2 regions of the Telluria sp. LT2P34 genome follow, and region 1 is predicted to be linked to the other one. Evidence: predicted binding sites of a transcription regulator. Region 1 holds the regulator's gene; the other holds the start of a gene.
What was found. Region 1 encodes LexA, which represses DNA repair genes until DNA is damaged. Its sites were predicted from a motif close to ACTGTATNNNNATACAGT; they were not measured.
Positions count from the first base shown of each region.

Region 2: AC56KZ_RS06160 (error-prone DNA polymerase) is a predicted target of LexA. The motif match lies at 1,428-1,445, and genes of this name have one in related genera.

Region 1 covers NZ_JCASIN010000006.1:24,203-27,603, forward strand. The annotation lists gene AC56KZ_RS15935 (cystathionine gamma-synthase family protein) at 1-17, shown strand, start outside; gene AC56KZ_RS15940 (tetratricopeptide repeat protein) at 70-828, shown strand; gene lexA (transcriptional repressor LexA) at 891-1,532, opposite strand; gene rpsF (30S ribosomal protein S6) at 1,730-2,140, shown strand; gene priB (primosomal replication protein N) at 2,174-2,467, shown strand; gene rpsR (30S ribosomal protein S18) at 2,506-2,796, shown strand; gene rplI (50S ribosomal protein L9) at 2,835-3,287, shown strand.
Region 2 covers NZ_JCASIN010000002.1:61,868-65,268, forward strand. The annotation lists gene AC56KZ_RS06160 (error-prone DNA polymerase) at 1-1,395, opposite strand, end outside; gene AC56KZ_RS06165 (DUF2059 domain-containing protein) at 1,569-2,108, shown strand; gene AC56KZ_RS06170 (hypothetical protein) at 2,216-2,509, shown strand; gene AC56KZ_RS06175 (class I SAM-dependent DNA methyltransferase) at 2,506-3,120, opposite strand; gene AC56KZ_RS06180 (ABC transporter ATP-binding protein/permease) at 3,134-3,401, opposite strand, start outside.

The DNA of each region.
Region 1 (3,401 bases):
TCGCCCTCGGCGCTTGAGTCGGGCCGGGGTGCAGGCTATGATAGGTCTTTACCCGGATCCAACGCCCCCATGAAAAAACTGTTGCTATGCCTCGCACTGAGCCTGTGCATCCCCGCCTATGCCGACGAGCTGGCCGACGCGAACGCCTTGTTTGCCAAAAAATCCTATCCGGAGGCGCTGCGGCTCTACACCAAGCTGGCCAACGCCGGCAATGTCGAAGCGCAGCAGCGCCTGGGCCAGATGTACTGGTACGGCGAAGCTGGCGCCACCGACGATGCCAAAGCGGAAAGCTGGTTCCGCAAGGCGGCGGCAAAAGGCAATCCAGTTGCGATCAGTTCGCTTGAAGTCATGAAGCAGCGCACGCTGCGCCGTGCCGAGATCACGCGCTGGGTCGAGCAATACCAGGGTGAAGACCTGAAGTCCGGCGCCTTCAACTGCCCGGTTCCGCGCATCCCCGCGATCTCGAAGCAGAGCGTGGACATCGAGCGCGTGTCGGCCAGCGTGACCAAGTGGCAGACCTGCTACAACGATTACGTCAAGAACCTGAACGCCGCCTCGCCTCTGGTGAAACTGATTCCGCCCGATATCGCCAAGCTGATGAACGAAGCCGAAACCAGGCGTGCGGGCGAGCGCCTGGCGCTGGTGCAGGAAAACCTGGCCGAGGAAGCGCGCGTCAGCTCGAAGATGGTCCTGGCCGACCTGGCCGCATGGCGCAGCGCGACCGAAGCCTATGTCAAGGAGCACAATGACATCGTGGCGAAGAGCCCGTCGGTGAAACTGTACGACTTCGACAAGCCGATGGGCGCCGCGCCGCGACAGACTCCCTAGTCAGCCAAATAAAAAAGCCGCGTCGAGCGGCTTTTTGCATTCAGGAAGCGCTCAAGCGATGCTCAATGCCAGCTGCGCATCAGTCCGACTGCCAGGCCCTCGAGCGCAAACTCGTCGCCCGGTTCGACGCGAATGACCTTGAAGTCCGGATTTTCCGGCAGCAGCTCGATCAGTTCGCCCGTCTTGCGGTAGCGCTTGACGGTCACGTCGTCGCCGATGCGGGCGACCACGATCTGGCCATTCTTGGCGTTGTCGATCTTTTTGACGGCGAGGAAGTCGCCGTCCATGATGCCGGCGTCGCGCATCGACCAGCCGCGCACCTTGAGCAGGAAATCGGGACGGGCGCCGAACATGGCCGGGTCGACGTTGTAGGTGGCTTCGACGTGTTCCTGGGCCAGGATGGGCGAACCGGCGGCCACGCGGCCTACCAGCGGCAGCGACATCAGGAGCGCCGCCGGAATGTGCGGGACCGATGCCGGCGCATGCACCGAGGAGCCGATCAGGCGGATGCCGCGCGAGGTGCCCGACACGATTTCGATCGCGCCTTTGCGGGCCAGCGCCTGCAGGTGTTCTTCGGCGGCGTTGGCCGACTTGAAGCCCAGTTCCTTCGCGATCTCGGCGCGCGTGGGCGGGAAGCCGGTGTTGTCGATCGCTTCCTTGATCAGGTCAAGGATCTGTTGTTGCCTTGCGGTGAGCTTGAGCATGGATCTGCCATGGTTGATGATTCAGACTGTATTTTTGTACAGTATTTCGGCGAATGCAAGGGAAATCGCTGAAATTGTCACATTTCCCGTCCCATTGTGTTGTCGCGCCATCCGCGCTATAATTGCCGGCTTTCCCTTCCCACACTCGTCTTGACGCCGAGGTGGGCATTTGTTTAAACGTCCTCAAGGAGTACTGCATGCGTCATTATGAAATCGTTTTTATCGTCCACCCGGACCAGAGCGAGCAAGTCCCGGCGATGATCGAACGTTACAAGGCCAGCGTCAGCGCACGCGGCGGTAACATTCATCGCGTCGAAGACTGGGGCCGTCGCCAGATGGCTTACTCGATCCAGAAGCTGCCTAAAGCGCACTATATCTGCATGAACATCGAGTGCGACAACGAGACCCTGGTCGAGCTGGAAACCGCATTCAAGTTCAATGATGCCGTGCTGCGTCACCTGACCGTGAAGATGAAGAAAGCTGAAACGACCCCATCGCCAATGATGAAGTCGGTCCAGCGCGAAGACGCAGCCAAGAGCCACCGCTCGGAAGCGCCAGCCCAGGCTCCGGCCCCTGCTGCTGCTGCCCCGGCCCCTGCTGCTGCTTAAACATTCTTTCGCCAGGAACCCTGAACACTTGAAGTGAACCAGTTACACGTCGTCGCAACCATCGCTGAACGCGACGTACTGCGCTACACCCCCGCCGGCGTGCCGGTCGTTTCGGCAATCCTGATGCACAGTTCGCAGCAGGTCGAGGCAGGTGTGGCAAGACTGGTGGAGTTCGAAATTGCCGCGTTCGCCGCGGGAGAAATTTCGGGCCGCTTCGCCAGCGCCGAGTTGGGCGCCGCGCACCAGTTCACGGGATTTTTGGCCAGGAAGAACCGCAGCAGCAAAGCCCTGGTGTTTCACATCATTGATTTTAGTGCCGCCGCTTAAAACAATAGCGGCCCACCTTTTAGATACAGGAGCCTCAAATGGCATTCGGTAAAAAGTTCGACAAAAACAAGGCCAAAGAAAAACTCAAGCGCAAACAGCAAAATCCGCTGTTCAAGCGCAAGAAGTTCTGCCGCTTCACCGCCGCAAACGTCGAGCAGGTCGACTACAAAGACGTCGACACCCTGAAGGACTTCGTCCAGGAAAACGGCAAGATCATGCCTGCACGCCTGACCGGCACCAAGGCGCACTACCAGCGCCAGGTTGACACCGCGATCAAGCGCGCACGCTACCTCGCGCTGCTGCCGTACACCGACCTGCACAACGCTTAATTCAAGCGCCGTACAGTCAGAATTTTCTGGAGAAAAATATGCAAGTGATCCTTTTGGAAAAAGTTGTTAACGTCGGCAACCTGGGCGACGTGGTCAAGGTCAAGGACGGTTACGCACGTAACTTCCTGATCCCGCAAAAGATGGCCCGCCGTGCAACTTCGTCGGCAGTCGCCGAGTTCGAAGTCAAGCGCGCCGAGCTGGAAAAAGCAGCTGGCGAAAAGCTGGCGGCTTCGCAAGCCCAGGGCGACAAGCTGAGCGGCATGACCATCACCATCGGCCAGAAGGCCGGCGTCGACGGTCGCCTGTTCGGTTCGGTCACCAACTTCGACATCGCTGAAGCGCTGACGAAGCAGGGTTTTGCAGTCGAAAAGGCGCAAGTGCGCCTGCCGACCGGTCCCCTGAAGACGACCGGCGAGCACGCTGTCGCCGTCGCGCTGCACACCGACGTCGTGGTGGAAATCACCGTCGCTGTCGTGGGCGAAGCTGCCTGAGTAACAACGGCGCGCATCGATTCTGATGCACTGTTGTTAATAAGAAAAAGCCGGGTTCGCCCGGCTTTTTTGCGCCTGGAAACTTCCCAATTATTTCAGCCGCATGACGGGAGG
Region 2 (3,401 bases), on a different contig from region 1:
GCGGTGGCTTTTGCAGACCTTCTCGATGATGCCGAGGTCGACGCCGAGCGCGCGGCCGCTGTCGCGCAGTGCGCTCTTGGGACGGTAGCTGATCACCACCGCCGCCAGCGCCGCGCGGGTGCGGCCGTACTTGTTGTAGATGTACTGGATCACCTCCTCGCGGCGCTGGTGCTCGAAATCGACGTCGATGTCGGGCGGCTCGTTGCGCTCCTTCGAGATGAAGCGTTCGAACAGCAGGTTCGCGCGCGCCGGATCAACCTCGGTGATGCCGAGGCAGTAGCAGACGGCCGAATTGGCCGCCGAGCCGCGGCCCTGGCACAGGATGTTGTTCGAGCGCGCGAAGCGCACGATGTCGTAGACGGTCAGGAAGTAGTGTTCGTAGCCCATCTCGGCGATCAGGGACAGCTCGTGCTCGACCTGGGCCTGCACCTTGGCGGGAATCCCTTCGCGAAAGCGGCGGTGCGCGCCGATATAGGTCTCCAGGCGCAGGAAACTGCCTGCCGTGTGGCCGGGCGGGACCACTTCGTTCGGATATTCGTAGCGCAGCTCGTCGAGCGAGAAGCTGCAGCGCGCCGCAATACGCAGGGTCTCGACGAGCGCATCGACCGAATAAATGTTCGCCAGGCGCAGGCGCGCGCGCAGGTGCTGCTCGGCGTTCTGCGCCAGGCCATAACCGCATTCGGCCACCGGCTTGTTCAGGCGCGTGGCGCTCAAGGTGTCCTGCAGGGGTTTGCGGGAGCGCACATGCATCGTCACATGGCCGAGGGCGACCACCGGCAGCCGGTGCTGTCCGCCCACCTCCTCGATCGTGACCCGGTGCGCCTCGTCGAAGGCGCGGTGCAGCAGCACCAGGCCGAGCCAGGCGCGTCCCGGGAACTGCGCCGCCAGCCAGGCGGCCTGCGCGTGCAGGCGGTCGACGTCTTTCGGTTCGTGGCCCGGATAGCGGGGCAGCAGGATCGCCAGGCAATCGGGCATGCCCTGCAGGTGGGCCAGCTCCGGCGGCGGATTGGCGATGTCGCCGGGGCCCAGGCGGTAGCTGCCCTTTTCGCCGCGCGTACGGCCCAGCGTGATGAATTCGGACAGGTTGCCGTAGCCGTTGCGGTTCTGCGCCAGCAGGATCAGCGAGAGGGCCGGAGCGCCGTCGGGCTGCTGCAGGTGGAAATGGGCGCCGACGATGAAGGGCAGCCCCGCTTTTTTTGCTTCGGCATGGGCGCGCACCACCCCGGCCAGCGAGCATTCGTCGGTCAGCGCCAGCGCCGAATAGCCCAGCCGCACCGCCCGCTCCACCAGCTCTTCGGCATGCGAGGCCCCTTCGAGGAAGGAGAAATTCGACAGGCAGAACAGCTCGGCATAATCGGGCAGGTATTGAGCGGGCGGCTGGGCGGGACGGGGCATCGGCAAGGGCGAATGTGGTGAGTGCACAAACTACTGTATAAAAACACAGTATAGGATCGATGAGATCAACTTATCAATCATTTCCGTGCGGATACAAGAAATCACCCGCTTGCTTAAAAGGAAACCTATCGCTTACAGTAAATAGTCAGACACTACTAACAAAAAGGAAACATATGAAGTTTGCCGTCCAGGCCCTGCTGGGTCTCACCCTGGTTGCCGCCGCCCCCGCCTTCGCCGTCACGCCCGCGCCCTCGGCACAGGCCGCCGTTTCAGGTCCGGCGCACGTGAAAGCGGTAGAAGACCTGCTGGGCGCCATGCAGTTCGAAAATGTCGTCAAGGGCGTCGCCGGCCGCAGCCGTTACGCGAGCGATGCCCAGCGCAAGGTGATTTTTGCAAAACTCGACAAAACGCCTCCTGCAGAAATGTACCGCCGCATGGCGCCGGCGCTGGCACGCGTCATATCCGCCGATACCGCCATCGAGATGAACCGTTTTTACCGCACTCCCTACGGCAAGAAGGTCATCCACAATAAGTACAACAGCGGGGTGCAGCTGATGATGCCGGGCGCGCGCCCGACCGTCGCACCGGAAGAAAAGAAAGAGCGCAAGCGCGCCGCCTATGTCCTGGCGAGCAAGGAACTGGCGGCGGCGGAGCCGGTGATCCAGCACGAAGCCTTCAAGCTGGTGCAGATGATTAACAAGGAAGGCCGATAAGACCGCAAGCCTGCGACAGTCCGGAGCGCACTGAGCGAGAATGCATCGGGAGGCTTGATTCTCAGTCCGATTTCTCAGTCCGATCGAATCGCTAAAGGAGAAACGCCATGCGCGCTCTGATGTTGATGGCTGCAAGCGCAATCTGCTTGCTGGGGTGTGCTACCCCTCAAGAAAAAGCAATGAAGCAACAGGCTGAAATGGATCGCATGATTGTCGAATACGGCCCCGCATGTACGCAGCTGGGTTATGCGGCAAATACCGATCCGTGGCGCAATTGTGTTGTTCAGCTGGCGGCAAAGAACAACGTCGGCCGTGCAGGCGTATCGACGTCGATCTTTGGCGGCTGGGGCAGCGGCGGACGTGGCTCCGGTATCGGCATCGGCATCGGGGTCGGACGCTAGGACTGCCCGGCTTTCTGCACGACGATGAAAAGATGCTTCAGCGGGTACTGGTCGAATTCGAGATGCCGGCACATGCAGCCGGCCTCCTCGACCAGCCGCAGCAGTCCGGGAATGCCCGGGCTGGCGTAGTAAACCGCAGGACCCATTGCATCGTCGACGTGTTCCGCGGGCGCGTCCAGCCCGCCCATCGAAAAAATGAACACGCCGCCCGGCTCCAGTGCATCCATGAGTTTGCGCAGCAGGCCCGCCTGCTGCGCCAATCGCACATGCCAGATGCTGTCCCAGGCCGTGATGAAGCGGTAGCTGCGCTCGGCTTGCCAGCTGACGGCGTCGGCATGGTGCAGGATGACTGCCGGGTCGGCGATCCTGGCCAGGTCGAGCATGCGCTCGGAGATATCGATGCCCTCGATCTGCAGCCCCCGGGCGCGCATGGATGGGTTGAGCCGGGTATTGCAGCCGCAGCCGACGTTCAGCGCCCAGCCCCCACCGTCATCGCCAAGGAAGGCCAAAGCGCGCTCGTGCTGGGCGACGCCGTTGGCCTGGTTGAAACTGTCGTCGAGCCAGCGTTCGGCCAGCTGGTCGTAAGCCGATGCGATGGGGGCATGCTGCATGCGGGACTCCTGCTCAAGCCGGGTGGATTGGCGCCTCGAACTGGTAGGCGTTTGCCTCGTGCACTTCCCATGCGCCGCCGCCCGTCAGGTGCAGCACATGGGTATGGTGGCGCAGCACGGCGGCGCGGTGGGCGATGCTGATCAGGGTAGTGCCGCCGTCGCGCAGGCGCGCGTACAGCGACGCTTCATTGCCGCTGTCGAGCGCACTGGTGGCTTCGTCGAGGATGACGATGGCTGGCTTGTGCACCAGCACGCGCCCGAAGGCCAGGCGCTGCTGCTCG